Regions from separate parts of the Duganella sp. LjRoot269 genome, predicted to be linked through region 2. Evidence: predicted binding sites of a transcription regulator. Region 2 holds the regulator's gene; each other region holds the start of a gene.
The links. Region 2 encodes LexA, which represses DNA repair genes until DNA is damaged. Its sites were predicted from a motif close to ACTGTATNNNNATACAGT; they were not measured.

Region 1: imuA (translesion DNA synthesis-associated protein ImuA) is a predicted target of LexA. The motif match lies at 1,197-1,214, and genes of this name have one in related genera.
Region 3: ACSQ3S_RS24415 (PA0069 family radical SAM protein) is a predicted target of LexA. The motif match lies at 4,412-4,429, and genes of this name have one in related genera.
Region 4: dinB (DNA polymerase IV) is a predicted target of LexA. The motif match lies at 4,826-4,843, and genes of this name have one in related genera.

What each region holds. Positions count from the first base shown of each region.
Region 1 is NZ_CAXUSL020000001.1:5,890,636-5,898,570, reverse strand. Features, by position in the region: gene ACSQ3S_RS26395 (putative Na+/H+ antiporter) at 1-1,092, opposite strand, end outside; gene imuA (translesion DNA synthesis-associated protein ImuA) at 1,230-1,943, shown strand; gene ACSQ3S_RS26385 (Y-family DNA polymerase) at 1,873-3,351, shown strand; gene ACSQ3S_RS26380 (alpha/beta hydrolase family protein) at 3,403-4,158, shown strand; gene ACSQ3S_RS26375 (hypothetical protein) at 4,159-4,506, opposite strand; gene ACSQ3S_RS26370 (sensor domain-containing diguanylate cyclase) at 4,731-5,657, opposite strand; gene ACSQ3S_RS26365 (M61 family metallopeptidase) at 5,731-7,611, opposite strand; gene ACSQ3S_RS26360 (Hsp20 family protein) at 7,864-7,935, shown strand, end outside.
Region 2 is NZ_CAXUSL020000001.1:5,729,358-5,737,292, forward strand. Features, by position in the region: gene ACSQ3S_RS25580 (TetR/AcrR family transcriptional regulator) at 1-254, shown strand, start outside; gene ACSQ3S_RS25585 (cytochrome-c oxidase) at 251-616, opposite strand; gene ACSQ3S_RS25590 (inorganic phosphate transporter) at 759-1,769, opposite strand; gene ACSQ3S_RS25595 (DUF47 domain-containing protein) at 1,791-2,417, opposite strand; gene ACSQ3S_RS25600 (replicative DNA helicase) at 2,475-3,860, opposite strand; gene rplI (50S ribosomal protein L9) at 3,982-4,434, opposite strand; gene rpsR (30S ribosomal protein S18) at 4,469-4,759, opposite strand; gene priB (primosomal replication protein N) at 4,775-5,080, opposite strand; gene rpsF (30S ribosomal protein S6) at 5,111-5,497, opposite strand; gene lexA (transcriptional repressor LexA) at 5,738-6,376, shown strand; gene ACSQ3S_RS25630 (hypothetical protein) at 6,410-6,997, opposite strand; gene ACSQ3S_RS25635 (tetratricopeptide repeat protein) at 7,037-7,801, opposite strand; gene ACSQ3S_RS25640 (hypothetical protein) at 7,901-7,935, opposite strand, start outside.
Region 3 is NZ_CAXUSL020000001.1:5,446,238-5,454,172, forward strand. Features, by position in the region: gene ACSQ3S_RS24390 (fumarylacetoacetate hydrolase family protein) at 1-392, opposite strand, end outside; gene ACSQ3S_RS24395 (VOC family protein) at 389-931, opposite strand; gene ACSQ3S_RS24400 (LysR family transcriptional regulator) at 1,019-1,933, shown strand; gene ACSQ3S_RS24405 (NAD(P)H-dependent oxidoreductase) at 2,054-2,620, shown strand; gene ACSQ3S_RS24410 (gamma-glutamylcyclotransferase) at 2,660-3,238, shown strand; gene ACSQ3S_RS24415 (PA0069 family radical SAM protein) at 3,230-4,387, opposite strand; gene ACSQ3S_RS24420 (DUF2760 domain-containing protein) at 4,595-5,158, shown strand; gene ACSQ3S_RS24425 (Hsp70 family protein) at 5,155-7,008, shown strand; gene ACSQ3S_RS24430 (Hsp70 family protein) at 7,011-7,935, shown strand, end outside.
Region 4 is NZ_CAXUSL020000001.1:186,952-194,886, reverse strand. Features, by position in the region: gene ACSQ3S_RS00675 (ABC transporter ATP-binding protein) at 1-24, opposite strand, end outside; gene ACSQ3S_RS00670 (hypothetical protein) at 15-1,124, opposite strand; gene ACSQ3S_RS00665 (Fic family protein) at 1,194-2,243, shown strand; tRNA gene ACSQ3S_RS00660 (tRNA-Asp) at 2,294-2,370, opposite strand; tRNA gene ACSQ3S_RS00655 (tRNA-Val) at 2,393-2,468, opposite strand; gene ACSQ3S_RS00650 (MFS transporter) at 2,610-3,920, shown strand; gene ACSQ3S_RS00645 (substrate-binding periplasmic protein) at 3,917-4,741, opposite strand; gene dinB (DNA polymerase IV) at 4,857-6,008, shown strand; gene ACSQ3S_RS00635 (recombination-associated protein RdgC) at 6,092-6,988, shown strand; gene ACSQ3S_RS00630 (hypothetical protein) at 7,161-7,935, shown strand, end outside.

The sequences.
Region 1 (7,935 bases), 160 kb from region 2:
GCCCGCTACCAGCATGTATTGCGATTGCGCCGAGATGCCGCTGATCAGCGAACCCAAGTAGGTGAGGGCGGCGTTGTCGGTGATCGCCGTCAGTCCCAGCGCGCTGAAGAACAAGGCCACCGGCGGCAGGCTTTCGACGATCGGCTGCAACCACCATTGCTGCATGCCGCCCAGCACCACCAGCCCGGCCAGGAAGAAGCCGACCAGCAGGCCTTCCTTGACGATCAGCGGATTCTGGTAACGCTGGTAAGCCTGCGTGAAGCCGAGGAACAGCATGAAGATGCCGAGGAACAGTACCGGATGGTGGCCCAGCACGACCACGGCGGCCAGGAACACCAGATGGATCGCGGTGACCATCAGCGGCACGGCCGGCGCGTCGGCGGTCTCACCGGCGGCCGGCGCAGGCGCGCGCAAATGCTTGCGCAGCATGAAGCTGACCGCGGTCGCGTTGATCAGCACGGCGATGGCCGCCTTCCAGCCGAAATGCGTCGCCATGAACGCGCTGTCCCATTGCCAGGTGGTGGCCACCATCAGCACGGGCGGCGCGGCGTAGGCGGTCAGCGTGCCACCGATCGAGACGTTGACGAACAGCACGCCCAGCGCGCCGTACTTCAACCATTCCGGCATGCCTTCGCGGAAGATCAGCGGCGCCAGCATCAGCGCGGCCAAGGTCATCGCGGCCGGCTCGGTGATCAGCGAACCGGTCAGCGGCACCAGCGCCAGGCCGAACCACACCAGCGCCAGTTCGGTCCGCATCGGCATCAGCCTGGCCAGCACCAGCAGCATGCGTTCGACGATGTCCAGCACCGGCCGCGATGCGGCCACCACCATCACCGTGAACACGAACAGGGGCTCGGTGTACTGGCGCGATTCGGCGTAGTGGATGGCGGCGTCGCCGCCGCTCAGCAAAGCCATCGCGATGATCAGGATGAAGGCCCAGAAGCCGAACACCACCTCGACTTCGCCCAGCAGGTGGAACAGGCCCGCGTGTTTCGGATGGCGGTGCGACAGCACCTCGAAGGATTTGGCTGCAAAAGTGTGCAGCAGCGCCAGTCCGAACAGGATCGCGCCCACCAGTTGTATGGTTTGCAAAGTATGTCCTTTTATTAATTTCCTCAGCCACATGGTACAGCAAACAATGCGGCAAACGGCATGCACGAATCAGATAAGCCTTGCCAAAATCCGCTTCGAATAGTACTGTGTATTTATACAGTATTTGCGTTAAAATGATGACCCGATCCGCCTCCGCCATTGCTGCACCCGAAGCAGTCCATCCATCGCTATGGCTGGCCTCGCAACTGGCGCACAGCGCCACCCGCTGCGTCGACACCGGCTTTGCCGCGCTGTCGACGCAGTTGCCGGGCGGCGGCTGGCCGCTGGGCGTGCTGATCGACTTGCTGGTGCAGCAGCACGGCATCGGCGAGCTGCGCTTGCTGCGGCCGGCGCTGCTCGGCCTGGGCAAGCGGCCGGTGGTGCTGCTGCAGCCGCCGCACGCGCCGCAGGCGCTGGCGCTGGCCGCGCTGGGGCTGGAACCGTCGCAGCTGATCTGGATACGCAGCGGCGCCAAGAGCGGCGATGCCTTGTGGGCCGCTGAACAAGTGCTGCGCAGCGGCTGTTGCGGCGCGCTGCTGATGTGGCAAAACCATGCGCGCGGCGAAACGCTGCGGCGGCTGCACCTGGCGGCGCAAAGCGGGGACACGCTGTTCTGCATGCTGCGGCCGGTGGCGGCCGCGCAGGATGCGTCGCCGGCGCCGCTGCGCCTGTCGTTGAAGCCGGCGGCGGGCGGCATCGACATCGGCTTCGTCAAGCGACGAGGACCGCAGCGCGACACGCCGTTGTTTTTACCTTTAACGCCTTCTTTGCTACAACGCCATGCGCCTCTGGATCGGACTACACCTGCCGCGGCTCCCGCTCGAGATATTCTGCCCGCGCTGGTCGGCTGACCATTGCACCGTGGTGCTGGAGCAGGAGCGGGTGGTGGCGATGTCGGACGTGGCGCGGGAGGCCGGCGTCGACGTCGGCATGCGGCGCGGCGGCGCGCTGATGCTGGCGCCGCAATCGCAGTTCCAGCAGCGCGCGCCGCAGCTGGAACTGGAAGCGCTGCACGCGGTGTCGATGGCGCTGCTGCAATTTACGCCGCAATTGGCGCAGGCGGAGGAGGATACGCTGCTGCTGGACGTGGGCGCCAGCCTGCGCCTGTTTGGCGGCATACGCGCGTTGTGCCGGCAGGTGGCTGCCAGCCTGCGCACCTTGGGATTTACAGCCGTGATCAGCTGCGCGCCGACCGCGCGCGGCGCATGGCTGCTGGCGCGCAGCCATGCCGGGCGCGCCTTGACGATGGAGGCGTTAGTGCGGCGCATGGACCGCTTGCCCAGCAGCCTGTTGCCACCGGCTCGGCCCTACCTGAGCTGGCTCGAAGGCATAGGGTGCATGACGCTGGGTGAGATGCACCGCCTACCGCGTCCAGGCTTGCAGCGCCGCTGCGGCCGGGCCTTGCTGGACATGCTGGACGACGCCCATGGCGAGCGCGCCGAGATGCATCGCTGGATCGCGGCGCCGGCCAGCTTCCGCGCCAAGCTGGAATTGTTCGACCGCGTGGAAAACGCAGAAGCGCTGCTGTTCGGCGCGCACCGCCTGCTGCAGCAGCTGACCGGCTGGCTCAGTGCGCATCAACTGGCGGTCGAGCGCATCCACCTGCTGCTGGAACACGAGCGCGGCAAGGTGGCGCGGCCGCCGACCTTGATCGAGATCGTGCTGGCCGAGCCGACCTGGCGCGACGAACATCTGGTGCGCCTGCTGAAGGAGCGCCTGGCCAAGCAGACGCTGGACGCGCCGGTGATCGGCCTGTGCCTGGAGGCGCCGCAGGTGCAACCGATGGCGCCGCCCAGCGATTCGCTGTTTCCCGAGCCGGGCGGCAGCAAGGAAGACTGGCAGCGCCTGCTGGAATTGCTGACCGCGCGGCTGGGGCCGGACAACGTGCTGCAGGCGGCGCCGCGCGCCGACTACCGGCCCGAGCAAGCCAACGCCTGGGTCAGCGTGCAGGAAAAAATCCGTCCCGCCGATGCCCGCGCGCAATTGCCGCCGGACATGCCGAGCCTGCCGCGTCCGGCATGGCTGCTGGCCAAGCCGATCGCCCTGCTGATGCGCGATCATCGGCCTTACTACGGCTCGCCGCTGAAGATCGTCTCCACCGGCGAACGCATCGAAGCGGGCTGGTGGGGAGCTATGCAGACGCGCGACTACTTCATGGCGGAAGGGGCGGACCATGCCCACTACTGGCTGTACCGCGAACGCAGCGGCAACGATGGCGAGGCGTCGGCACGCTGGTATCTGCACGGGTTGTTCGGCTGAGCCTGTTATATTTTCCGTGCTATATTTTCCCCATCTCAAGCGGGAGGAACCATGCAATCACAACGACAGGAATTCCTCGGCGCCGATGGCCAGAAGCTGGCGGCCCGTCTCGATGCGCCGGATGGCGAGGTCAAGGCCTACGCCTTGTTCGCGCACTGCTTCACCTGTGGCAAGGATGTGTTTGCCGCCAGCCGCATCGCGCAGGCGCTGACCGAGCATGGCTTTGCCGTGCTGCGCTTCGATTTCACCGGCCTGGGCGCCAGCGAGGGCGAGTTCGCCAACACCAATTTTTCTTCCAACCTGGCGGATCTGGTGGCGGCGGCCGATTTCCTGCGCGCCACCTATGCGGCGCCGCGCCTGCTGATCGGCCACAGCCTCGGCGGCGCGGCGGTGCTGGCGGCGGCCGCGCAGGTGCCGGAAGTGAAGGCGGTGGTGACGGTGGCCGCGCCCAGCGATCCGTCGCATGTCACCGGTTTGTTCAGCCAGCACCTGGACCAGATCGCGCGCGAGGGCGAGGCCCATGTGCAACTGGCGGGCAGGCCTTTCCGCATCAAGCGACAGTTTGTCGAGGATGCGGGCGAGCATAATTTGAAAGTGAAGATCGCGGCCCTGAAGCGGGCCTTGCTGGTGATGCACGCGCCGGGCGATACCACGGTGGGTATCAGCAACGCGATGGAGATTTTTACCGCCGCCAAGCATCCGAAAAGCTTCATCTCGCTCGACAGCGCGGACCATCTGCTGACCGAGCGCGGCGATGCGGTGTACGTGGCGAATTTGATCGCGGCCTGGAGCGACCGCTATCTGTGATTACTCGTCGTCGAATTCTTCGGCCAGGTCTTTCCAGCCCTTGCCGGCGGCGAAGGTGTTGAATTCGTCCGGCGCTTCGAGCACCAGCAGTTTGCTTTCCTGCAGCACGGAATCGCCGGCGGTCAGGGCCGGGCCCTTGTAGCCGACGGTGCGCAGCTGCGCGACCACGGCGTCGATCAGCGATTTGTCCTTGTGCAGGCCGCTGATCGAACCGGAAAAGTCCACATACACGTCGATCGCGCCATACCCTTCGTCGAAGATACGGATCGCCTTGGCGTCGTGGGCACGGCCGGAGCCGTCGGAGGCCTTGAAGGGGCCGCTGAGTTGGATGTCGGTGTCTTTATTCATGTGCTCAGCATACACCCGTCAGCCGACCTTGGGCAAGGCCATGCCGCGCTGCACGGCGGGGCGGGCGCCCACCAGGGCCAGCCAGCGCTGGACGTTGTGCAGGCTCTCCGGCTGGTTGCCCAACACCGACCGCATCTTCTCGGTCGCCGCCGCCGTTGGGCGTGGTCCAGGTGTACAGCGTAATCATGGCGTCTCCCTCTTTGCACAGTAGCCGCCACGATAATCTATCTGGAGATAATGTTGCGCCCCTTATGCTTGGCCCGGTACAACGCCTGGTCGGCCTGCTGGTAGATGTCATCCCGACCCAACGCGGAGTCCGGCGGGATGAACGCCAGTCCCAGCGACAGCGTGACGTAGCCGCCGGGCGGGTTGCCCTGGTGCGGAATCTTGCGCGCCGCCATGTCGGCACGGATCTGCTCGGCCAGCGCCTCGCTCTCGTCGGGGCCGCTGCTGGCGAACAGGCAGGCGAATTCGTCGCCGCCGATGCGGAAGCACAGATCGCCCGGCCGGTGCAGGGTCTGGCGCATGGCGTCGGCCACCGCCTTCAGCACCGCGTCGCCCTGCGGATGGCCATAGGTGTCGTTGTATTCCTTGAAGCGGTCGACGTCGATCAACAGCAAGGTCAGCGTGCGCTGGTCGCGGTGCGCGCGCTTTTGTTCCTCGTTGAAGCGGATGTTGAAATAGCGCCGGTTTTTCAACCCGGTCAGCTCATCGGTGACGCTGTCGTCGCGGGCCGCCTTGGTCTCGGTGATGTCGGTCGAGACGGCGCAGGTGGCATAGACCTCGCCGTTGTCGTCCAGTAGCGGAAACTTCACCGTCATGTAGGTGTGCAGCGTCTTGTCGCGATGGTAGACCGATTCTTCCTCGTGGACGGCGCGCTTTTCCAGCGCTGCCTTGCGGTCGCTGTGCCACAGTTGCTCTGCGATCTCGCGCGCGAACAAGTCGAACACGTTGCTGCCGACGAAGGTGGCGGCGTCGTAGCCGTCCAGCATTTCGAAATGGCGGCTGGCCATCGTGACATTGCCGTGCAGGTCCTTGGTCGATATCAGGATGGGAGCATTGTCGAGCAGCGCGCGGAACACGCGGTCGGACTCGCGCAGTTCGTCAAGTTCGGCGCGTGGCTGGGGATGGATATCGGTCCGATCTGGCATGGGGCCAGTATAGACCTGACAGGGAGCCGGCGCGCGAATTTGGCGCGATCGCCGACTCCCCGTATTGTCACAATTACTTCAGCGGTTGCAGAATTGCCTCAAGGCGGTCGGGCGTATCGGCGATGCGTTCCAGGCGCGGATATTTCAGGCCGCCATGGTAGTCCAGCGCATAGTTCTGATACAGGCTGCCTTTCTTGACCAGGATGTTGATCGGTTCCTTGCCGGTCTTGGCGGCGGTGACGGCCGCGCGCAGCAGCTCGGCCTTGTAGGCGCGGCCATTGACGGCCACCAGCGTGCTGCCGCCCGACAGGCCGGCCTTGAAGCCGACGCCATCCCACTGGAAGGCTTCCAGCTTGCCTTCGGCGCCCACCGAGAAGCCCAGCGAATACTGGAAGTTGGCCGATTTGCTCAGGTCTTCCTGGGCTTTGAGGAAGTCGGTCGGCTTTTCCGTGTAGACCAGTTTCCAGCCGGCGCGGGCCAGGCCATCCAGCGGCGCGCCCGGGCCGTGGCCGTCGAGGCGGCTGCGCAGGAAGGTCGCCCAGTCGTGCGGCTGCACGGCGTTGAGCGCCTTGACCACGTCGTCGAAGGTGTAGTGCCTGGCCACGTTGACGCCGTCGTCGACGCCGAAGAAGCTGCGGGCGAAGTCGTTGAGCGAGCGCTTGTCGCCGGATTTTTCGCGTATCAGCGTGTCGGCGTCCAGCCAGATCAGCTCGCCTTCCGAGTAGTAATCCTCGGCGCGCTGCCAGTTGTTCCAGCCCTGCGGACGGCGGGCGTTGACGATCGGGTCGTTGGTGGTGTCCTGCATCGCGCGCCAGTCGCGGCCCTTGGTGTTGTCGTAGCGGGCGGCGGTGGCGGCCAGCAGGTCGCGCGTGTGCTCGGGCTTGATCAGGCCGGAGCGGGCGGCCAGCACCGCGCCCCAGTACTGGGTCTGGCCTTCGTACACCCACAGCAGCGAGTTCTGCAGCGGCGTGTTGAAGTTGGGGACGTTCTGGTCGGCCGGACGGCGGAACTTGCCGTTCCACGAGTGGGTGAACTCGTGCGGCAGCAGCTCGCGCCGCGCCTCGTTCTTGGACCACTCGGTGAAGTAGCCGGTCTTGACGCCGTTCTCGCTGGACTGGTGGTGCTCGCGGCCGATGCCGCCGAACTCGTCGCTGATGGCGAACAGGAAATCGTAGTGCTTGTAGTGCTGCGAGTTGAACAGCTTGTAGGCCTGCTGCACCATGGCGCGGTGCGGCGCGATCTGTTCCGGCGTCGCTTCCAGCTGCTCGGCCGAGTCGGCCACGACGTTCAGCCGCACCGGTATCTTGCCGTCCGGATCGAGGTCGATGCTGCGGAAGTAGCGGCCGGCGAACAGCGGCGAATCCATCATCGCTTCCAGGTCCAGCGGCTTGAAGGCCACCTCGTCGCCGTTGCGCGACGCGGTTTCCAGCGCGGTGCCGAACTGCCAGCCGGCCGGCACGGTCAGGTTGGGCTGCATGGTGATGCGGCGGCTGTCGTAGCCGGCCGGATACAGCGTCACCGACTGCCATTGCACGCCGACGATGTCGTTGGTCATCGTGGTGCGGCCCTGCGGCGCATCGGTCGGCGACAGGTACTGGAATTCCACGTCCACCGTCGCGGCGCCCTTGGGCACGTCGATATGGAAGGCGTAGACGTTGACCGTGTCGCGCTTCCATTCCAGCGGCTTGCCGTTGGCGCTGACCTTCAGGCCGGCGAACTGGTTCAGCGCGCCGCTGGGGCCGTGGTTGCCCGGCACCCATTGCGGATACAGCAAGGTCAGCTTGCCCGGCTTGGCGGGGATGCTCTCGCGCACGCGGAAGATCTGTTGCGCGGTGTTGGTCGCGTCAACTTTCAGGACAATGGTGCCTGGGTAAGGCTGTTCGGAGATCGATTGTGCCTGGGCGCTGAAGGCGGTAGCCAGCAGGGCGGCGATTGCAACACGAGTCGTGGACATGGGCAAGGTGGGCAAGGGTTGGACAAGAAAAAGAGTGTAGCACGCAGGCAACTTGCAAATCTCGCAAAGAGATGACGCACCGCAGCGAAAATATTTTTAAAAAAAGTGGCCGTCTGGGGATATTGCGGTCGTTTTTCAAGGCCTTGAAAGACCGTAAACCCATCCTATATCGGACTCAGTGGTTGCCCAGATGGGGACCACCGAGGGGGATCTTCCCCGCCCATATCGCTTAACTTTAAAAGGATATTCATCATGCGTACTTTTGACCTGACTCCACTGTATCGTTCCGCCATCGGCTTTGATCGTCTGGCACAACTGCTGAAC
Region 2 (7,935 bases):
GCCATCCGGAGTTGAAGCAGGCCGCCGAGGCGGCGTTCAATGTGCTGGTCTCGGCGGCCACCGCCTTCGATGCGGCGCGCGGCCCGGAACTGGCGCTGACCGGATGGAGCCTGGCACACGGGCTGGCGAACCTGGCGATCGACGAGGCATTCACCGACCTGCCGGTCGAGGTTCCGCCGCCGTCCGTGCTGGCGCGCGCGATGGCGGCCAGGATGCTGGGGCTCGACCGGCCCGGCGAGACGATGCGCAGCTAGTCTTGCGTGTAACGCCACAGGTTGACGGCAAAACAGATCACGCCAGTCGCCAGCGTCACCGACGCCAGGCCCAGCAAGGGAGCGACCGCCGTGCTGCCGTTCAGGAACAGCGCCAGCGAAATCATCTGGACCGGCAGCGCAACGTTGTAGAGCCAGAAATGCGCCTTGGCCAGCCGGGTAGCGGCAGCCGCCGGCACGCTGCGATAAAACAGCCCGAACAGCGCCAGGCTGACCCAGCCGAGCAGGTTGACGTGCGCATGGACCGGGCGCATGACGAAGTCCTGCGACGCCGCCATGACGATGCCGAGCGCGATGCCGGCGAGGAAATACACAACGGCGATACGCAGAAAGCGATTACCCATGAAATTCTCCTCATTCGCATGATAGGCCGGCGGCGCCGGGCGCCATCATGCTGACACGAAGGAGTTGTCAAGGCAATAAGCAAGTCGCATGAGCTGGTTTTTTTACAACGGCGAAAAAAAGGGAGCCGAGGCTCCCCTTGTTTTACATGATGTGGTGACCGACCCACCAGGCCAGCGCGGCCACGAAGGCCGAGGCCGGAATCGTGAACACCCAGGCCCAGACGATGTTGCCCGCCACGCCCCAGCGCACCGCCGACATCTTCTGCGACGAGCCGACGCCGACGATGGCGCCGGTGATGGTGTGCGTGGTCGAGACCGGGACGCCGAAGTGCGAGGCGATCAGCAGGGTCAGCGCGCCGCCGGTCTCGGCGCAGAAGCCGCCCACCGGTTTGAGCTTGGTGATCTTCTGGCCCATGGTCTTGACGATGCGCCAGCCGCCGAACAGCGTGCCGAACGAGATCGCCGTGTAGCACGACACCACCACCCACAGCGGCGGCGCCGCTTCGCCGGCCGGCACCTGGCCCACCGCGATCAGCAGCATCCAGATGATGCCGATGGTTTTCTGGGCGTCGTTGCCGCCGTGGCCGAGGCTGTACGACGCGGCCGACACCAGCTGCAGCCGGCGGAACCATTTGTCGACGCGGCGCGGCGTCGAGCGCACGAAGATCCACGACACGATCAGCATGATGATGGAGCCGAACACAAAGCCCATCAGCGGCGACAGGATGATCCATTGCACCGTCTTCAGCAGGCCGCCGCCGACCAGCGCGCTGGTGCCGGACTTGGCCACCGCCGCGCCCACCAGGCCGCCGATCAGCGCGTGCGACGACGACGACGGAATGCCGTAGTACCAGGTGAACAGGTTCCACGCGATGGCGCCGACCAGCGCGCCGAAGATCACGTACTGGTCGACGATGCCCGGGTCGATGGTGCCCTTGCCCACCGTCGAGGCGACGTGCAGGCCGACCACGAAGATCGCGGTGAAGTTGAACACGGCGGCCATGGCCACGGCGGTCTGCGGCTTGAGCACGCCGGTCGAGACCACGGTCGCGATCGCGTTGGCGGCGTCGTGGAAGCCGTTCATGAAGTCAAACACCAGCGCCAGGGCAATCAACAGGCCCAGCACGTAGATGCTGATTTGTAGGGTATGCATGTTTTGGACAGTTCTTTGTAATTATGCGTTTTCGACGATGATGCCTTCGATGATGTTGGCCACATCTTCGCAACGGTCGGTCACGGTTTCCAGGATTTCGTAGATGGCCTTCATCTTGATCAGGTTGCGCACGTCCGGTTCGTCGCGGAACAGCTTGGACATGGCGGCGCGCATCACGTGGTCGGCGTCCGACTCCAGGCGGTCGATCTCTTCGCAGATGGCGACGATCTGGCGCGAGTTGTCCATGTTGTGCAGCAGCGCCACGGCGTCGCGTACCTTCTCGGCGCAGGCCAGCACCAGCTCGGCCAGGCGCTTGGCTTCCGGCGTGACCGAATGCAGGTCGTACAGCGAGACGGTCTGGCCGGCGTCTTCCAGCAGGTCGAGGATGTCGTCCATGCGGGTGATCAGCTTGTGGATGTCGTCGCGGTCGATCGGCGTGATGAAGGTCTTGTGCAGCAGGTCGACGGTGGCGTAGGTGATCTTGTCGGCTTGCTTTTCGATCGACTCGATCGCGTGCACGCGGTTTTCCAGGTCGTCGAAATTGGACATCAGGCCCAGCATCTCTTTTGCACCTTTGACGCACAGGTCGGCGTGTTGGTTGAACAGGTCAAAAAATTTGCCCTCGGTGGGCATCAAGCGTCCAAACATGTCTTTCTCCGTTTATTAATTTGCTGCGGGCGCCGGCCTGGTGGGCCGGCGTAAAGATTAGTCGCCTTGGTACAGCGCCAGATTACCGACGTAGTTACCAAACTTGGTGTACTGGCCGATCCAGGTCAGACGCACCGCGCCGATCGGGCCGTTACGCTGCTTACCGATAATGATTTCGGCCGTTCCTTTATCGGGCGAGTCCGGATTGTAGACCTCGTCGCGATACAAGAAGATGATGACGTCCGCGTCCTGCTCGATAGCGCCGGATTCGCGCAAGTCGGACATGACGGGACGTTTGTTGGGGCGTTGCTCCAGCGAGCGGTTCAGCTGCGACAGCGCGATCACCGGGCACTGCAGCTCCTTGGCCAGGCCCTTGAGCGAGCGCGAGATCTCCGAGATTTCGGAGGCGCGGTTGTCGCCCTGGGTCGAGCCGGTCATCAGCTGCAGGTAGTCGACGATGATCAGGCCCAGCTTGCCGCACTGGCGCGACAGGCGGCGCGCGCGGGCGCGCATCTCGATCGGGTTCAGCGCCGGGGTCTCGTCGATGAACAACTGGGCGTCGTTCATCTTCTGGATGGCGTGCGTCAGGCGCGGCCAGTCCTCGTCGTTCAGGCGGCCGGTGCGCAGGCGGTGCTGGTCGAGCTGGCCGACCGAGCCCAGCATACGCATCGCCAGCTGGGCGCCGCCCATCTCCATCGAGAAGATCGCCACCGGCAGGCCGGCCTCGATGGCGACGTTTTCGCCGATGTTGACGGAGAATGCGGTCTTGCCCATCGACGGACGGCCGGCCACGATGACCAGGTCGCCCGGCTGCAGGCCGGAGGTCATGCGGTCGAGGTCGATGAAGCCGGTCGGCACGCCGGTGATCTCGGACTGGTTTTCACGCGAGTACAGCTCGTCGATGCGCTCGACCACCTGGGTCAGCAGCGGCTGCACGGCGGTCCAGCCGGCGGCGCCGCGGGCGCCCTGCTCGGCGATGGCGAAGATCTTCGATTCGGCCTCGTCGAGCATCTGCTTGACTTCCTTGCCCTGCGGGCTGAACGCTTGGCCGGAAATCTCGTCGGCCACGGTGATCAGCTGGCGCAGGATGGAGCGGTCGCGCACGATCTCGGCGTAGCGGCGGATGTTGGCGGCCGACGGCGTGTTTTGCGCCATCGCGTTCAGGTAGGCCAGGCCGCCGACGTCCTCGGCCTTGCCCAGCTGGGTCAGGGTTTCAAATACGGTGATCACGTCGGCCGGCTTGGAACCGTTGATCATCTTGACGATCTGCTCGAAGATGATGCGGTGGTCGTAGCGGTAGAAATCTTCCGGATGCATCATGTCCGCGATGCGGTCGAACGCGGCATTGTCGCGCAGCAGGCCGCCGATGACGGACTGTTCTGCTTCGATGGAATGCGGCGGGACGCGGAGTGAATCTACTTGCGGATCGGAAGGGGCGTTCATGGCGCGAATTATACCTGCTTGTTTGTGCCATACTACAAAATTATGACGAGAAAAAAGCCGGGCTAGCCCGGCTTTTTTCTCGATGTTGCAAGCTTGGCAGGCGTTGCCGCCCGCTCAAATCTTAGGCAGCTTCGCCTACGACAGCAACGGTCACTTCCACCACCACGTCGGTGTGCAGAGCAACGCTCACCGGGTGCTCGCCCACGGTCTTCAGAGGACCGGTAGGCATGCGCACGGCAGCTTTTTCAACGGCGAAACCAGCTTTGGTCAGCGCTTCAGCGATGTCGAAGTTGGTGACGGAGCCGAACAGACGGCCGTCAACACCAGCTTTTTGCGAAACGTTCACGGTCATGCCGTTCAGTTTCTCGCCTTGGGCTTGCGCGGCGGCCAGTTTGGCGGCAGCAGCTTTTTCCAGTTCAGCGCGCTTGACTTCGAATTCAGCAACGGCTGACGCGGTAGCGCGGCGAGCCATTTTTTGCGGAATCAGGAAGTTACGTGCGTAACCGTCTTTAACTTTAACGACTTCACCCAGGTTGCCCAGGTTGACGACTTTTTCTAACAGAATGATTTGCATAGTTCTTCTCCAGGATCTTATCTAGACTACGCAATTAAGCGTGGTGCAGATCGGTGTAAGGCAGCAGCGCGAGGTAGCGGGCGCGCTTGATTGCGGTGTCAACTTGACGCTGGTAGTGCGCCTTGGTACCGGTCAGACGTGCTGGCATGATTTTGCCGTTTTCCTGGACGAAGTCCTTCAGGGTGTCGACGTCTTTGTAGTCAACTTGTTCAACGTTTGCTGCGGTGAAGCGGCAGAACTTCTTACGTTTGAACAATGGGTTTTGTTGCTTGCGCTTTTCTTTCAGCTTGAGCTTGTTTTTGTCGAACTTTTTACCGAATGCCATTTTAGGCTCCTGTATTTAAATTGAGCTGTCTGGGACAGCACTAAAATCAATGATGTGAAACACCAGGCTTTTGCTATTGCGATTCTTCTTGTTCAGAAAACCGGTGAACTGATACATGCCTGCCAGTGGCGCCTGACTGAAGCGGCCTGAAATCTCGCCCGCGGCAACCGCGGAAATTTCAAACTCGCTCAATCGGGCGATGCCCGCCTCCATCTGCTGCGACCGGTGCTGCAGGACAGCGTTCACGATCGGCATGCCGGCCGGGGTATAGCGCAAGGCGTCCCGTTCGGCGATCAACGCGATGAATTGGCTTACATTCACTGGAGCTGATTCAGCCCGGTTCTGAAACAATTAGGCCGCAGGAGCAGCAGCGGCTGCTGGAGCTTCGGTGCGATGCGATTTCGCTGCATCTTCACGTTGTACCGACTTCATCATCGGCGAAGGAGCGGTTTCCGCTTTCTTCATCTTGACGGTCAGGTGACGCAGCACGGCATCATTGAATTTGAAGGCGGTTTCCAGCTCGACCAGGGTCTCGTTGTCGCATTCGATGTTCAGGCAGATGTAGTGTGCTTTAGCCAGTTTCTGGATCGAGTAAGCCATCTGACGACGGCCCCAATCTTCAACACGGTGCACGGCGCCGCCGCGGGTCGTTACGGTGGTTTTGTAACGCTCGATCATGGCGGGCACTTGCTCGCTCTGGTCCGGGTGGACGATAAATACTATTTCATAGTGACGCATGCAAACTCCCTTAAGGACTGTGAATATAGCCCACCCTGGCGTCAAGACAGGTGTGGGAAGAGGTAAGCCCGCGACTATATCAGCTTTTGGGCCAAAAAACCAGCCCTGGCCCGCCGCCGAAATTCCCTGCCCTATGAGGCCGCATGAATTTATTTCGCGCAAAGCAACAAATCCTCTTGCATTTCCTCTCACACTGTACAAAAATACAGACTGTCTATATACACAGGCCCAACGGACTCTATGATCAAGCTCACCGCACGACAGGAACAAATTCTCAATCTGATCAAGGATGCCATCGAAAACACCGGCTTCCCGCCGACCCGTGCCGAGATCGCCAATGAACTGGGCTTCAAATCCGCCAACGCGGCCGAGGAGCACCTGCAGGCGCTGGCGCGCAAGGGCGCGATCGAGATCGCCGCCGGCACCTCGCGCGGTATCCGCCTGCTGGGCGTGCATGCCGAGCCGGCGATGCCGAAGGTGCCGCCGTCGCTGATGATGTCGCTGCCGCTGATCGGCCGCGTGGCCGCCGGCTCGCCCATCCTGGCGCAGGAAAACCTGGAAACCAGCTACAGCGTCGATCCGGCGATGTTCTCGTCCAAGCCGGACTACCTGCTCAAGGTGCGCGGCGAATCGATGCGCGACGCCGGCATCATGGATGGCGATTTACTTGCGGTGAAGAAGGTGGACAGCGCCAAGAACGGCCAGATCGTCGTGGCCCGCATCGGCAACGACGTCACGGTCAAGCGCTACCGGAAGACGGGATCCACGGTGGAATTGTTGCCGGAGAATCCGGACTTCAAGATCATCAAGGTCGATCCGGAAGCGGACGAGTTCGCGCTGGAAGGCCTGGCGGTCGGCCTGATGCGCAGCTGGCACTAAGTTCGCGCCAGCTGCCCGGACGCCGCTATGGTCTTAGCGGCGGTTGTCCGCGGTCGGACGCTGGCCAGGCATGGCGCTGCCGACAACATAGGAAGCCATGCCGTTGTCGCTGTTGTTGACCGAATAGTAGTTCTGTTTGAAGTGCTTGACGTAGCTCGGGTCCTTCAAGAATTCCGAGGTGGCCTGCGCCCACAACTCCGCCTTGACGTCCAGCGCCTGCGCCTTGCGCTGCATCTCCATGGCGATCTCGGTATAGGCCATATCCATGCGCGTGGCCGCGACCTTGCGCTCGGCATCGGTCATCACCGCCGCCACGTCGGCCGGAATGGCTTTGCCGGCCGGCAGCAAGGCGTTATAGCTGCCGATGAACTGGTTGTAGCACTCACTCCATTCAGCGATATTGTTACGCACCTGCTTGACGCCGTCGCGGGAAGCGGAATGGGACGGCATCACCGGCTCGGCGCAGTTGGCCTTGGCGGCCAGGTCGGCACCGTCGTAGCGGCTGGTGTAATAGTCGATGTCCGCCTGGTGCGCGCGGCGCTTGGCGACGATCTGGTCCACATCGGTCGTCCCCGCAGCCCAAGCCTGCGTGCCCATCACCATCATCAGACCAGCAATCATTGCAACTCTCATCGCTTACTCCCGGTTATCACATCGTAGTTATTTGGTGCTCTTGCCCATGATAGAACTGCCGACCCGCATGTTCTGGTCCCAGTTCTGCTGCTGGTCGGTTTCGGCCTGGCGCTGGGTCAGCGCGTTCTGGCTGCGGGCGCTGGCGGTCTTGACGTACTCGGTGGTCTTGGCTTCCCAGGCTGCCTGCGCCAGGTTCACGCTGTCGGCCTGCTTCTTCGCATCGGCGCCGGCGGCCGCGTAGGCCTGGTCCATGCGCGCGATGGACTGGGCAAATTCGGCATCCGTCATCAGGTTGGGCAGGTCGGCCGGGATTGCCTTGCCGGCTGGCAGCAGGCTGTTCAGGTTCTTGACGAAACCGTTGTAGCAGGCCAGCCAGGCGTCGACGTTGACGCCGACCGCCTTGATGTCCCTGACATTGGTGGACATCGCTGGAATGTCCGGCTTGACGCAGTTGAACTTGCTCAGCGTAATATCCGAGCCGTCGTACTTGTTGGCGTAGTAGTCGATCTGGCTCAGCTTGGCCTGGCGCTGCGGCGTCATCTGCAAGGCCGCCTTGGCGTCGGCCACGCCCGCGTCGGCGGCCTTCTTGAACAGCTCGTCGCCCTTGGCCATATCCACCGCCGTGCCTTCGCCGTACCAGTACAGTTCGCCCAGGTGGAATTGCGCGACGGCGTTGCCGCCGGAGGCCAGCTTGGCGTAGATCGGCAGCGCGCGGGTGTAGTCCTTGGCGGCCATCAACTTGTCGGCATCGGCCAGTTCATCCGCCAGCACGCTGCCGCTGACCAATACCATGCACAACCCGATTATCGACGAAGCTTTCATGTCACACCTTTTTAGTTATAGTCTGAAAAACCAAGTGTATAAGCAAACTTAAGGATTTGGCAAAACAATTCAGTGCTTGACCGCCAGCGTGGGTACCGGACCCG
Region 3 (7,935 bases), 280 kb from region 2:
AGCGCGTAGATCGGATCGCGCGGGCCGATGAAGCTGTCCGAGCCGCCCTGGTACATCAGCGGATCGGTGTAGAACGAGGCCGGCACGTCTGCATTGCGCGCCTTGCGCACCAGCTCCACGTGGTTGATGTAGGCCGAGCCATCGGCCCACTGGTAGGCGCGCGGCAGCGGCGAATGGCAGTATTGCTGGTCGAACGGATGGGTGTCGATCGCCTCGCCGGAATTGAGGCCTGCGTAGATTTGCTCCAGGCGCGGCGACACCAGCTCCCAGTTGTCGAGCGCGTGCTGCAGCGTGGCCGAAATCTTCGGTACATGCTGGTAGCGCGACAGGTCGCGGCTGACCACCACCAGGCGGCCGTCGCGGCTGCCGTCCTTCAGGGTTGCGAGCTTCATGCCTTCACCTCCGCCGCCGGTGCGTGCATCCAGGCCGCGTGCTTGGGCGCCTTGCGGGTCTGCGACCACTCTTCGAGCATGTCCCACTTGACGGCGTCCAGCTTCTGCATCATCTCCGGCGTGCCGGTATTGACCGCCAGCTCGAGACGGTGGCCGTTCGGGTCGAAGAAGTAGATCGACTTGAAGATGGTGTGGTTGATCGGGCCGATCACGTTGATGCCGGCGGCGACCAGGCGCTCTTTCGCGGCCAGCAGCTCGTCCATGGTGTCGACTTCCATCGCCAGGTGCTGCACCCAGGCCGGCGTGTTGTGGTCGCGGTCCATCGGCGCCTGCGTCGGCAGCTCGAAGAAGGCCAGCACGTTGCCGTGGCCGGCGTCCAGGAACACGTGCATGTACGGGTCCGGCGCCTTGGTCGACGGCACTTCGTCTTCGGCGATGGCCAGCACGAAGTCCATGTTCAGGTGCTTGACGTACCACTCGACGGTTTCCTTGGCATCCTTGCAGCGGTAGGCCACATGGTGAATTTGCTTGATTTTCATGTTTGTCTCCAACTCGATTCCTGCATTAGATGACAGTTTCAGATATCATACAAACAGTATTTTTCTTTCGATTTATCAGATTCCCCCATGAATCCTAGCTTGCGGCAAATGCGCGCCCTGGTGGCGCTGGCCAAGACCGGCAGTTTTACGCTGGCGGCCGACCATCTCAGCGTGACCCAATCGGCGCTGAGCGGCCAGATCAAGGAGCTGGAGCAGATGCTGGGGGTGCGTGTTGTCGAGCGTACCACGCGCAAGGCGCAGCTGTCGGAGCTGGGACGCGAACTGTATCCGCTGTTTGAAAAGATGCTGCAGGACCTGGACCGCGCCATGGCCGACATCGCCAGCCGCAAGGCGCTGAAGCAGGGTTCGGTGCGCGTGGCGGCGCCGCAGATGCTGTCCTGCACCCTGCTGCCGGAGGTGATCGCCGCCTACCGCGCCCGCTATCCGGACGTGCAGGTGCGGCTGGCCGACAGCCCGGTCGAGCAGGTGCCGGCGCGGGTGTTCAGCGGCGAAGTCGATTTCGGCATCGGCCCTGAGCGCGACACCACGGCGGAAATCGAGTCGCAGCCGCTGTTTGAAATGCCGTTCGTGGTGGTGTTTCCGCCGGGGCATGCGCTGGAGCAGCGCGCCAGCATCACCTGGGCTGACGTCGACGAGTTTCCGTTTATCTCGCTGCAGGGCCAGTTCACCGAGCGCCTGCTGCGCGATATGCACGCGTCGTTCCGTGAGCTGTCGCTCAGTCCGTTTAACGAGGTGACCTTCATGACCACCGCGCTGGCCATGGTGCATGCGCGGCTGGGCATCACCGTGTGCCTGCCGTATGCGGAGAAGATGGTGCAGCTGTATGGTTTGCGGATGCGGCCGCTGGAATCGCCGGCGCTGACGCGGCGCTTCTTTGTCTACACGCGCAACGCGCGGGCGCTGTCGCCGGCGGCCGAGAGCTTTGTCGCCTTCCTGCAGGAACACGTGGCGGCGCATGAATGGAACGTGCCGCAGGGCTGATCAGCCATGCTCTGCAACATTGGCAATTAGATACATGCGATGCAGGGTCTGGACATCACTCAGAGATAAAATACGTTTTAGCCTCTTCCGCAATGATTGCCGCATGTGTATGCTTCATTTATGAACATCCTGCACATCGACTCCTGCCCGCTGGGCGACAACAGCCCGTCCCGCCAATACACCGCCGCAGTCATGGCGCAGCTTGCCGGCGGCGATGCCAATCCGGCCATCAGTTATCGGGACGTGGCCGCCTCGCCGCTGTCGCATATCAGCGGCCCGCTGCTGCAAGTGATACGCAACCAGTGGAACAGCGCCATTCCGATGAATGCCGACCTGCGCGCGGAGAGCACGTTGGCCGCCCTGCTGCTAGAGGAATTCCTGCAGGCGGACGCGGCGGTGATCGCAGCGCCGATGTTCAACTATACGATTCCGTCGACGCTGAAGGCATGGCTGGATCGGCTGATCCATCTGCAAACGGATCAGGGGCGCCAACGCGCCGCGCGGATACGGGTGGTGCTGGTGGTGGCCGGTTGCAGCGCCGCAACCGATCCGGCGCTGGCCGAATTAGTGGGCAACCATGAGGCGCAGCTGCGGGCCATGTTCAAGTCGCTGGGCTTGACGCAGCTGGAATTTGTGCGCCAGGAGGCGGATTTGCAGGTCGCGCGGGAACTTAAAGCGGCCGCGTGATTATAATGTTGGCTGTATCGGGCAACGGCAGCACTCATCATGACAGCAGACACCATCGCCATCAATCAAATGATGGATCAGTTCGACGGCCACCACAGCGTCTGGCTGTTCGGCTACGGCTCCCTGATTTACAAGGCCGACTTCCCTTACCTGCAACGCCGCCCGGCCAGCATCGCCAACTGGACGCGGCGTTTCTGGCAAGGCTCGCACGACCATCGCGGCACGCCTGAAGCGCCGGGCCGCGTGGTCACCATCATCGAAGAGGCCGGCGCCATCTGCCACGGCATGGCGTACCTGATCACGCCCGAAGTGTTTGCCCATCTCGACCATCGCGAAAAGAACGGCTACCTGCGGCTGGCGATTCCGATCATGTTCGAAGTCGGCGATAGCGTGACCGGCCTGGTCTACATCGCCACGCCGGACAACACCGCCTTCCTGGGCGCGGCCTCCGAGCAGGAAATCGCGCGACACATCGCCCGCTCCGCCGGACCGAGCGGGCCGAACAGCGACTATCTCAACCACCTGGCTGCGGCGCTGCGCGAACTGGGGCAACATGACCAGCACGTGTTTGAGATCGAGCGGCATCTGGCGGAACTGCGGCAAGCTCCTTCAGAATAAATCCAGCTGCCCCGCATCGGCCGCCTTGGCGCGCGCGCCCAGCGGCGGCACCACCAGCGGCCGCGTGAACTGCGACGCGTCCATATTGTGGAAACGGCTGCCCCGGCCGGTCAGGCCCAGGCGTTCGGTGGCGATCTTGAAACGCTGTCGTATCAACTCCGCCCACACGCCCTCGCCCTTCATGCGCGCGCCGAAGGTGCTGTCGTAATCCTTGCCGCCGCGCATTTCACGCACGCGGTTCATCACCCGCTGTGCCCGCTCAGGGAAGTGCGCCTGCAGCCACTGATGGAACAGCGGCGCCACTTCCCACGGCAGGCGCAGCACCGTGTAATGCGCGCTGACCGCGCCCGCTTCCTTGACCGCCTCCAGTATCCGCTCGATGTCCGGCTCGGTCACGAACGGAATGATGGGCGCGATGCTGACGGCGACCGGAATGCCGGCCTCGGTCAGCGTGCGTATCGTGCGCAGCCGACGCGCCGGTGCGGCGGCGCGCGGCTCCAGCGTGCGCGAGATGGCCGGATCAAGCGTGGTCAGCGTGATGGCGACGCCGGCCTGCTGCCGTGCCGCCATCGCGGCCAGGATATCGATGTCGCGCTCGATCAGTGAAGACTTGGTGATCAGGCCCACCGGATGCTGGCATTCCTGCAGCACCTCCAGCACGCGGCGCGTGAGTTTGCGCTCGCGCTCGCAAGGCTGGTAGGCATCCGTATTGACGCCAAGCGCGATCGATTGCGGCTCGTAGCCGGGCTTGGCCAGCTCGCGCCGCAGCACTTCCGGCGCGTTGACCTTGGCGAAAATCTTGGTCTCGAAATCCATGCCCGGCGACAGGCCGAGATAGCTGTGGGTGGGCCGCGCAAAGCAATAGATGCAGCCATGTTCGCAGCCGCGATAGGGATTGAGCGAGACGCCGAACGGCAAGTCCGGCGAGGCGTTGCGACTGAGGATGGATTTGCAGTATTCGTCGGTGACCTGGGTTTTCCATGGCTTGGCCTCCTCTTCTTCTCGCTCCCAGCCGTCGTCGTAGGCTTCACGCGCGTTGACTTCGAAGCGGCCCTGCAGGTTCGACACCGCGCCACGGCCCTTCTGCGCCTTCAGCGAAGGCGGCGGCAACATCACCTGCTCCTGATTGTTTTCATCGTGCTTGTTCATGGCAAGGCCGGCATAACCCTAAATACTGTATATATATCCAGTATTCTATGCGCTCGAAACCGCCATATCAAGCGAAATATCAATAGTGCGAGCAGGGCGCCTTGGGTAGCGCGGGGGCAAGCTGGTATCATGCAGGGCTTCCGGGGGATGGATCTTCCCTGCGCCTGCGCGCGCCCCCAGCCCACTCATCCCAATACGAGCAAAAACATGAATAACTCGACTCAACCATTGCCGTCTTTTTTCAGCCGGATTTCGATCGCTGTCGGCGCATTCTTTCGTGCCCTGTCCGACGCCGAATACGCTGCGCGCCTGACGCGCATCGATGACGCGCCGCAACCGGCGGCCGCGCCAACGCCGGCACCGGCGCCGGTCCCGACACCGCTGCGCGTCGCCACGCCGGACGCCGCCCTGCAGCTGCTGAGCCTGTTCCAGCGCGAAGCACGCCTGATCGACTTCACCCAGGAAAACCTGAGCGCCTATTCCGACGCCGACATCGGCGCCGCCGCGCGCGTGGTGCATGAAGGCTGCAGCAAGGTGCTGCGCGAGCACTTCACCATCGAACCGGTGCGCAGCGAAGCCGAAGGCAGCCGCATCGTGCTGGAAAACGGCTTCGACGCCAGCGCCGTGCGCCTGACCGGCAACGTGGTCGGCTGCGCGCCGTTCCGTGGTGCGCTGAGCCATCGCGGCTGGCGCGCGGCCAACGTGCGCCTGCCGAAACTGGCCGAAGCGCACGACGCCGCCATCCTCGCGCCGGCGGAGGTGGAATTATGAGCGACCCGCGTTTCGCCATCGGCATCGACCTGGGCACCACGCACAGCGCGCTGTCCTATGTAGACCTGCAAGCGAGCGACGGCGAGAAGACCCGTCACGGCGTGCTGGCCATTCCGCAGTTGACCGCGCCGGGCACCGTCGAAGAACTGCCGCTGCTGCCGTCCTTCCTGTACCTGCCGCACGCGGACGAACTGGCGCCGGGCGATTTGAGCCTGCCGTGGCAGCAGTCCGCTGAAGAACTGACCGGCGTGGCCGGCGAGATGGCGCGCAGCCGTGGCGCCACCACGCCGATCCGCCTGGTCTCCAGTGCCAAGAGCTGGCTGAGCCACCCTGGCGTGGACCGCCGCAGCGCGCTGCTGCCGAATGACGCGCCGGAAGAAGTCGCGCGCGTATCGCCGCTGGAAGCCTCGACCCGCTACCTGTCGCATCTGCGCCAGGCGTGGGAGCAGGCCTACCCTGACGCGCCGTTCGGTGAGCAGGCGGTCACCGTCACGATTCCCGCATCGTTCGATCCGGGCGCGCGCGAGCTGACGGCCGTTGCGGCACGCGCCGCCGGCTACACCAACCTGACCTTGCTGGAAGAGCCGCAAGCGGCCTTGTACAGCTGGATCCAGGGCAGCGAAGGCCGCTGGCGCAAGGACGTCAAGCCGGGCGACATCATCCTGGTGGTCGACGTGGGCGGCGGCACCAGCGACTTTTCGCTGATCGCCGTGCTGGAACGCGACGGCGTGCTGGAACCACACCGCATCGCCGTCGGCGACCATATCCTGCTCGGCGGCGACAACATGGACCTGGCGCTGGCGCACCTGGTGGCGCGCAAGCTGGCCGCCAACGGCACCCAGCTCGACGCCTGGCAGATGCGTGCACTGACCTACGGCTGCCGCAGCGCCAAGGAAAAACTGTTGGCCGATGCAACAGTCGAGACCTGGCCTATCGTGGTGCCGAGCCGCGGCTCGAAACTGATCGGCGGCTCGATCCGCACCGAACTGACGCGCGACGAAGTGACGACCTTCATCCTCGACGGCTTCTTCCCTAAAGTGGAAGCGTCGGCGCGTCCGGCCGTGCGCACGCGCGCGGGCCTGACGCAGCTTGGCCTGCCGTATGCGCAGGACGCCGGCATCACGCGCCACCTGGCAGCCTTCCTGGCGCGCCAGACCGGCGCCACCAGCGAACTGGAAGGCTACGCCGGCAAGCAGTCCGCCGAGGCGACCTTCCTCCATCCGACGGCGGTGCTGTTCAACGGCGGCGTGTTCAAGTCGGACCTGCTGGCACAGCGCATCATGGACAGCATCAACGAATGGCTGTACCTGGAAGGCGCGGAACCTGCGCGCATGTTGGCCGGCGCCGACCTCGATCTGGCGGTGGCGCGCGGCGCGGCTTACTACAGCTACGTGCGCCGTGGCAGCGGCGTGCGCATACGCGGCGGCACGGCACGCGCCTACTATGTGGCGATCGAGTCGTCGATGCCGGCCATCCCGGGCATGGAACCGCCGATCCAGGCGTTGTGCGTGGCGCCGTTCGGCATGGAGGAAGGCAGCGAGATCGAATTGCCGAACCAGGAATTCGGCCTGGTGGTCGGCGAGCCGGTGCAGTTCCGCTTCTTCGGTTCGTCGGTACGTCGCCAGGACCGCATCGGCGATCTGCTGGACTTCTGGGGCGCCGATGAGCTGATCGAGTTGAACGAGATCCAGGCGACGCTGTCGCCGGAAGGCCGCCAGGCCGGCGACGTGGTGCAGGTGCGCCTGCATGCGATGGCGACCGAGTCGGGCACGCTGGAACTGCAAGCGGTGTCCGATGGCGGCGAACGCTGGAAGGTGGAGTTCGACGTGCGCGCGGGTGAAGCCAGCTAAGCATGAGTCAATACGTCGTCAGCATCGACCTGGGCACCACCAACACGGTGCTGGCTTATTCCGAGCCGGGCAGCGCGCAGATACGCTTGTTCGATATCGAGCAGCTGGTGGCGCCTGGCGAAGTCGGCGCCGGTGCGTTGCTGCCCTCCGTGCGCTACCACCCGGCTTCCGGCGAGCTGGCCGATGGCGATTTGCAGTTGCCGTGGCCCGTCGCCGATGTGGCCGGGCTGTCGCAGGTGGTGGTCGGAAGGCTGGCGCGCACGCTGGGCGCGCAGGTGCCGGGGCGATTGGTTTCCAGCGCCAAGAGCTGGCTGTCGCATCCTCACGTGGACCGCACGGCGCCGATATTGCCGTGGGGCGCGGAGGCGGATGTGGCCCGGGTGTCGCCGGTGGCGGCCAGTGCTTCGTATCTGGCCCATTTGCGGGCCGCGTGGAATACGCGCTTTCCGGCACACCCGCTGGAGCGCCAGCAGCTGGTACTGACGATACCCGCGTCGTTCGACGAAGGCGCACGGGCGCTGACGCTGGAGGCGGCGCGCATGGCCGGGCTGCCGGACCTGCGCTTGCTGGAAGAACCCCAGGCGGCCTTCTACGACTGGCTGTTCCGCCAACGTGCCACGCTTGCCACAGACCTCGCCGACACGCGCCTGGTGCTGGTGTGCGACGTCGGCGGCGGCACCACCGACTTCAGTCTGATCAAAGTGGAGACGGTCGATGGCCTGCCGCAGATCAGCCGCATCGGCGTAGGCAACCACCTGATACTGGGTGGCGACAACATGGACTTGGCCTTGGCCCATCTGGTCGAGGCGCGCATGGCGTCGTCGTCGGGCGCGACCGGCGATGCCGCAGCACCGGCACGCCTGTCCGCCAGCCGCCTGTCGCAACTGGCGGAACGCTGCCGGGCGGCGAAGGAATTGCTGCTGACGG
Region 4 (7,935 bases), 5.5 Mb from region 2:
GCTGAGCACGGGTTTCAATTCCATAATTCGCTTCCGATGGCGGTGAGGATGACGATGGCGCCGATGACCAGGCCGACGCGGCCGCGCACGCTCAGGCGCCGCAGCGAGACCACGGCGATCTGCGCGCTGGTGGCAAAGCACAGCCAGACGGTGGCGACGGTGGTGCTGTAGCCGGCGCTGGTTGCGCGGCCGGCGTGGCCCAGCGTCAGCAGCGCGAACCAGGCCAGCACGCACAGGCCGGGCAGCAGCGCGAACAGCATGGCGCGGCGGAACAGCCGTTCCGCATTGATCGGCCAGGCGCCGGCGACCGGGCGCAGCAGCAGGATTTGTTCGGCCACCGCCTTGTCGCCGCGGTCGGTCAGCAGCATCAGCGTCAGCGCCGCGCACAGGCCCCACAGCGCCGGCGGCACGACGGGCGGATGCCATAGCCAGACGCCGATGCTGAGCAGGGAGGCCAGCAGCAGCAAGGTCTGCTGCATGCCGATCACATTCTCCGCGCGCCAGAAAGGCAGCCAGAATAGCTGGCGCCAGTAATAAAAAGCCGTGGCGCCGCGCCGGCGCGGCAGGTAGGCAGTCGGCGCGGGCCGCGCCGGGCCGGGCTTGCGCGCGGCCGGCAGGCGGGCGCGCCAGGCCAAGGTCAGCGTCGAGATGACCCAGGCCAGCAGCAGCGAGGCGATGGTCAGCAGCAGCGCCCGCGGCGCCACGGGCCGCAGCCAGTCCGGCCATTGGTACAGCCAGATCGCGGTGGACACGGCATAGGCCAGCGACAAGGGGCCGACCAGCATGCCGGCCACCGCCGCGTTGGCGCCCCACTGCGCGCGCGGCGGAATCGGCAGCGGCCGGCTCCACAGCAGCACGTCGGCCGGCAGCAGGCGCTTGCGCAGCAGCCACACCGGCGCGCTGGCCAGCAGCGTCTGCCCGGCGAACAGGCCCAGCGCCTGCGGCCATGGCTGCGTCGCCGCAAACAATCCCGGCAGCGCGACACAGGCGATCAAGCCGATCATCACCGGCGCGAAACCGAGCAGGATGTACTCAAGCGAACTTTGCAGGCTGGCCGCGAACCGCACCAGCGCATGATGCGCGATGCGGGTGCGGAAACGCAGATAGGGAGGAAAAGCAATCATGTGGGAAGGATAACACTCACAAGATTAGCCAGGACTTAATTGGGTGTAAATGGGTGTATTATCGGTTACATGCTGCGCACAGATACTCTGCACATTACGCCGGAGATCCTGAATCTGATTGCCCGGATCGACGAATTCAAGGGCGCCTGGCGCGCTTTGGGCAGGCTTGCGCCAGACCGTTTATCCGCGCTGCGCCGTGTCGCCACCATCGAGAGCATAGGCTCATCCACCCGCATCGAAGGCAGCCGGCTATCTGACCGCGAGGTGGCGCAATTGCTGTCCAACCTCGACATCAAGTCCTTTGCCACGCGCGACGAGCAGGAGGTGGCGGGCTATGCCGAGCTGATGGATGTGGTGTTCCACTCCTGGCAGGACATGCTGGTCAACGAGAATCACATCAAGCAGTTGCACCTGATGCTGTTGCGTTATAGCGAAAAGGATGAGCGGCATCGGGGTGAGTACAAGACCAGCGCCAACAGCGTGGCTGCTTTCGATGCGGACGGTAGGCAGTTGGGCATTGTGTTCGAGACGGCCACACCGTTCGACACGCCGCGCCTGATGCGGGAACTGGTGGAATGGACCGCGCAAGAGTTGCGTCGTACGAAACTTCATCCTCTGCTGGTGATCGCTATCTTCGCCGTGGTCTTCCTGGAGATCCATCCATTTCAAGATGGTAACGGGAGGCTCAGCCGCATAATGACTAGTTTGCTGCTGCTGCGCTCCGGCTATGCCTATGTTCCCTACAGTTCGCTGGAAAGCGTCATCGAAGCAAATAAGGAAGCCTATTACGTGGCCCTGAGGCAGACCCAAGCCACGATCCGCAGTAATGCGCCAGATTGGCAGCCATGGCTGTTGTTCTTCCTGCGCTCTCTTGCCGAACAAGTACGCCGGCTGGAGAAGAAGATAGAGCGGGAACATATAGTGCTGGCGGCATTACCCGGCTTGTCGTTGCAGATAGTGGAGTTCGTCCGCGAGCATGGACGGGTGACGATGGCCGATGCGGTCCGCCTCACTGCGGGTAATCGCAACACCTTGAAGCCGCATTTTCGAAACCTGGTCGAGCGCGGCCAATTGGTCCAGCGCGGCAGCGGACGCGGTACCTGGTATGAATTGAAATAACGGGAGCGGAAATGATTAAGGGCCCGACGAATCGGGCCCTTAAAGGAATTTGGCGGAGCGGACGGGACTCGAACCCGCGACCCCCGGCGTGACAGGCCGGTATTCTAACCAACTGAACTACCGCTCCAAATTCGTTTGTCTGTTTTCCTTGGTGGGTGCTGAGAGGGTCGAACTCCCGACCTACGCCTTGTAAGGGCGCCGCTCTACCAACTGAGCTAAGCACCCAGAAAACATATCAGCGTTTCATCACTACTGTGTTGCAACTGCTGAACGAGGCCGTATTCTACAAGCTGGTTTGCCGATTCCGCAAGGGTTTTTGTAAATAATTTGAAAAATGGCTGCGCAAGCCGGCCCGGCGGTGTCACCATGGGCGCCGCGACGAACCACAACAAGGAAACCCTCGACATGCACCGCAGCGACCACCTCGATGCCCTGTACCGCCGCGTCAGCTGGCGGCTGATGCCCTTCCTGTTCCTGTGCTACGTGGCCGCCTACCTGGACCGCGTCAACGTCGGCTTCGCCAAGCTGCAGATGCTGGCCGACCTGCGCTTCAGCGACACCGTCTACGGCCTCGGCGCCGGCATCTTCTTCATCGGCTACTTCCTGTTCGAGGTGCCGTCCAACCTGCTGATGACGCGCACCGGCGCGCGCATCTGGATCGCCCGCATCATGATCAGCTGGGGCCTGATCTCGTCGGCGCTGATGTTCGCCAACAGCGTGGCCACGTTCTACCTGCTGCGCTTCCTGCTCGGCGCCGCCGAAGCGGGCTTCTTCCCCGGCATCATCCTGTACCTGACCTACTGGTATCCGGCGCGTCGCCGCGCGCGCATGGTGGCGCTGTTCATGAGCGGCGTGGCGGTGGCCGGCGTGGTCGGCGGGCCGCTGTCGGGCTGGATCATGACGGCGTTCGCCGGCCGCTACGGACTGAGCGGCTGGCAATGGCTGTTCCTGCTGGAGGGCTTGCCGTCGGTGCTGATCGGCATCTGGACCCTGTTCTACCTGGACGACGGCATCCGTTCCGCCAGCTGGCTGGGCGAGGACGACAAGCGGCTGCTGGAGCGCGCCATCGCCGACGACGGCAAGGCGCAGCGGCACATGCCGCTGGCGCAGGTGTTCGCCAACGGCACGGTATGGCTGCTGGCGCTGGTGTACTTCCTGTTCGTCATGGGCTTGTACGGCGTCAGCTTCTGGCTGCCGCAGCTGGTCAAGAACAGCGGCGTCAAGGACGTGTTCGATATCGGCCTGCTGACGGCGGTCCCCTACGGCATCGCGGCCGTGGTCATGGTGCTGGCCGCGCGCCACTCGGACCGCAGCGGCGAACGGTGCTGGCATGCGGCCGCCGCCGCGCTGGCCGGCGCGCTGGGCCTGGTCGGCGCCACCTTGTATGCCGACAACACCGTCGTCGCGATGGCCGCGCTCAGCGTCGCCACGGCCGGCATCCTGACCACCTTCCCGATCTTCTGGAGCCTGCCGACCGCCATGCTGGGCGGCGCGGCGGCGGCGGCCGGCATCGCGCTGATCAATTCGGTCGGCAACCTGGCCGGCTTCGCCAGCCCCTACCTGGTCGGCGCCATCAAGGACGCGACCGGCAGCACGGCCAGCGGCATCTACCTGCTGGCGGCCAGCCTGGTGGCCGGCGCCGTGCTGGTGCTGGCGGCCGCGCGCCGGGCGCTCTAACGAGGCATCAGATCGAGGATGCCGCCGACGCCGCCGCTGAAGATCTCGCGGGCGACCTCGTCGCCGAGATAGCGCGCATACAGGCTTTGCACGGTGCCGTCGACCACCATCGCGCGGATGGCGTCGATGTAGCGCTGTCGCGTCGGCGCGCCGACCAGCGTGGTGGACACGTACAGCCCGATCACCGAGCGCGGCGATTCCTCCAGCGTGGCCGCGGTCATCGCGCCGACCATGTGAAACTGGCGCTGGTGCAGCAGGTGGATGGTGCGCGGCGCCAGGATGCCGTCGGCACGGCCGGCCTGGATCTTGCGGAACGCCACGGCGTAATCGTTGACGTATTCCAGCCGCCCCAGCTTGGCCAGGCGGTCCATCTGCGCGAGCAGCCTGGGCGGATAGGAGATGCCGCGGCTGACGTTCAGGCGCGCGCTGCTGTTGTCGACGAAGTCGGCCAGGCTGTGGAACGGGCCGCCGCTCTGATTGGTCAGCAGCAGCTCGAACTGCGAATAGGCGTAGGGTATCCAGACGCCGTGGCGGTCGCGCTCGGCAGTATGCAGGGCGGCGCCGGTCACCTGCAGCTGGTCGCTGAGAAATTGCGCGAACAGCCGGCTGTGCGGGTACCAGACGACGCGGAAGGGGCAGCCGGTGCGGCGCTCGATCTCGCCGACCAGATCGACGGCGATGCCGCCGTAGCCCTCGCCATTGCGGAACGAGGTATAGCCGAGGTCGCTGATGCCGATGCGCGCCTCGGGACAAGCCGCCGGCGTGGCGGCGGCCAGGGGCGCGAACAAGAACAGCAGCGGGAGTCCGAAGTGTCTGTACATGGCGGTGACGGGCGCTTATTTACTCCAGTGTAACATCGGCCGCGGACGGCGTGCCCACTTGCGGTGCGATATGTTTCCGTGGATACTGTATGCATTCACAGTGATATTTCGGCACATGGTAGAAGATCCTCGGCGCATCGCCCACCTCGACATGGACGCGTTTTACGCCTCCGTCGAGTTGCTCACCTATCCGGAGCTGCGCGGCTTGCCGGTGGTCATCGGCGGCGGCCGCGATGCCCAGCCGGTGCCGCAGGCCGACGGCAGCCGCCGCTTCGCCCGGCTGCGCGACTACGTCGGCCGTGGCGTGATCACCACGGCCACCTACGAGGCGCGCGCGCTGGGCGTCGGCTCGGCCATGGGCATGATGAAGGCGGCCAAGCTGGCGCCGGACGCGATCCTGCTGCCGGTCAATTTCGACGCCTACCGCCATTATTCGCGGCTGTTCAAAAACGCCGTGGCCGCCATCGCGCCCGATTTCGAGGACCGCGGCATCGATGAAATCTATATCGACCTGACCCGCGTCGAAGGCGAAACGCGCGAGCTGGCGCAGCGCATCAAGCAGGCCGTGCGCGACGCCACCGGCCTGACCTGCTCGATCGGCGTGACCCCCAACAAGCTGCTGTCGAAGATCTGCTCCGACCTGGACAAGCCCAACGGCCTGACCGTTCTCGGCTACGACGATATCCCGGCCCGCATCTGGCCGCTGGGCGTGCGCAAGATCAACGGCATCGGTCCCAAGGCCACCGAGAAGCTGGCGGCGCTGGGCATCGCCACCATCGGCCAGCTGGCCGAGGCCGACGCCGGCCTGCTGCAGGACCATTTCGGCGCCCATTACGCGGCCTGGCTGGCGCAGGCCGCGCGCGGCGTCGACCACCGCGAAATTTCCACCAGCTCCGAAAGCAAGTCGATCAGCCGCGAGACCACTTTCGAGCGCGACCTGCACGCGCGCCAGGACCGCGACGCCTTGTCATCCATCCTGACCAAGCTGTGCGACCGCCTGGCGGACGATCTCAAGCGCAAAGGCTACGTCAGCCGCACCATCAGCATCAAGCTGCGCTTCGACGATTTCCAGATCGTCAGCCGCAACGTCACCTTGCCGCAGCCGGTGGCCGACGGCGCGGCCATCCTGCAGGCCGCGCGCGAATGCCTGAAGCGGGTGCCGCTGCAACGCAAGCTGCGCCTGCTGGGCGTGCGCGCCAGCACGCTGGAGCCGCCCGGCGCCGGCCCGCAGGCGCCAGCCCCCCGGCAAGGCGAATTGTTCGCCTAGCTGTGCAACACAATCGGTCCGGCGCTGCCGTCAGCGTGTAAAATGGCGCTCCCCTGGCATTACTGAAACAAGGCTAAATACTCATGTGGTTCAAGAATCTTCAGATTTACCGTCTGCCGGCCCCTTGGGCCTTTACCCCGGAACAATTGGAAGCCGCGCTCGCTCCTCACTCCTTCGTGCCAGCCACCAGCAATGAATTGCTGCGCCAGGGATGGGACACGCCGCGCCCTAACGGCGGCCTGGTGCACGTGGTCAACCAGCAGATGCTGATCCTGCTGGGCACCGAGAAGAAACTGTTGCCGAACACCGTCATCAACCAGGTCGCCAAGGCCCGCGCCGCCGAAATGGAAGAGGCGCAAGGTTTTGCGCCGGGCAAGAAAGCCATGAAGGAACTCAAGGAGCGCGTCGCCGACGAACTGTTGCCGCGCGCGTTCTCGATCCGCAGCAACGTCTGGACCTGGATCGATCCGGTCAACGGCTGGCTGGTGGTCGACGCCGCCAGCCCGGCCAAGGCCGACGAAGTGATCAAGCTGCTGCTCAAGGCGGTCGACAAGCTGCCGCTGGAGAGCCTGCGCGTGCAGCGTTCGCCGGTCGGCGTGATGACCGAGTGGCTGCAGGCCGACGATGCGCCGTCCGGCTTCACGGTCGACATGGACACCGAGCTGCGCGCCACCGGCGAGAGCAAGGCGGCGGTGCGCTATGTGCGCCACACGCTGGAAGCGGACGAAGTGCGCCGCCATATCGCCGCCGGCAAGCAGTGCACGCGCCTGGCGATGACCTGGGACAGCAAGATCTCCTTCGTGCTGACCGAGTCGCTGGCGATCAAGGGCGTCAAGGCGCTGGACGTGATCAGCGAAAAGGAATCGAGCACCAAGAACGATGAAGAGCGTTTCGACGGCGATTTCATGCTGATGACGGGGGAACTGGCCAAGCTGATGGCCGACGTGGTCGAGGCGCTGGGCGGCGAAGCGAAAGCCTGATCAAGATATCAACCCAGCCGTTGCTTGTTGGTTAAGAATGCCGCAAAGTCTTTGATTTTGCGGCTTTTTTCATGTAATTTTGGACATAAAACCCGAAAATAATTTCGTTGCCATGTAGAAATTAAGGCGAATTCTGCTATAGTGATTAGTGTTATCAAAATAGGAACTCGCGATGTCTACGTTCGTCCCCCTGCTTACCACGCAGCAGCTCGCCAACGATCTCACCATACAAGACGTTTTGGCGTGGACGACCGAGGACATCGTCGCGCTGAATTCGCTGCAAGTGCCGGCGCTGCGCACCGATCACCTTGCCACTTTCAGCAGCCAGCAGCTGGCCTACTTGGCTACCAGCAATGTCGCGGTGCTGACCACGCAGGATTTCGCCGCGCTCAAGCCGGCCGTGCTGAACGCCGCCGGCGCATTGCCCTCCGGCCTGATGGGTGCACTGACCAGCAGCCAGATCGCCGCGCTGACCACCGCGCAGGTGGCCGCGCTGGGCACCCAGGCATTTACCCAACTGAGCACCGATGCCATCGCAGCCTTCGAGCCGGCCGACCTGGCGGCGCTGAACACTGCCAATCTCGCCAGCCTGTCGACCGGTCAGGTGGCGCTGATGACGACCAGGCAACTGGCGTCGCTGGCCACGCGCCAGTTGGCCGCATTGTCGTCCGACGACGTGACCGCCATCGGCAGCCGCGGCATCGCCGCGCTGACCACGCAGCAGGTCGCCGCGCTGAGCACGGCGCAGCTGGGTGCGCTCAGCACGGACCAGGCCGTGGCGCTGAGCACCGCCCAGGCTGCGGCGCTGACGGGCGTGCAACTGAGCGCGCTGACCACCGCCGCCATCGCGGCCATGGAAACGGCCGATCTCGCCGCGCTGAAAACCGTGGCCCTGGCCGCGCTGTCGACCCGCAATATCGCGGTGCTGGGCAGCACCCAGCTGGGTG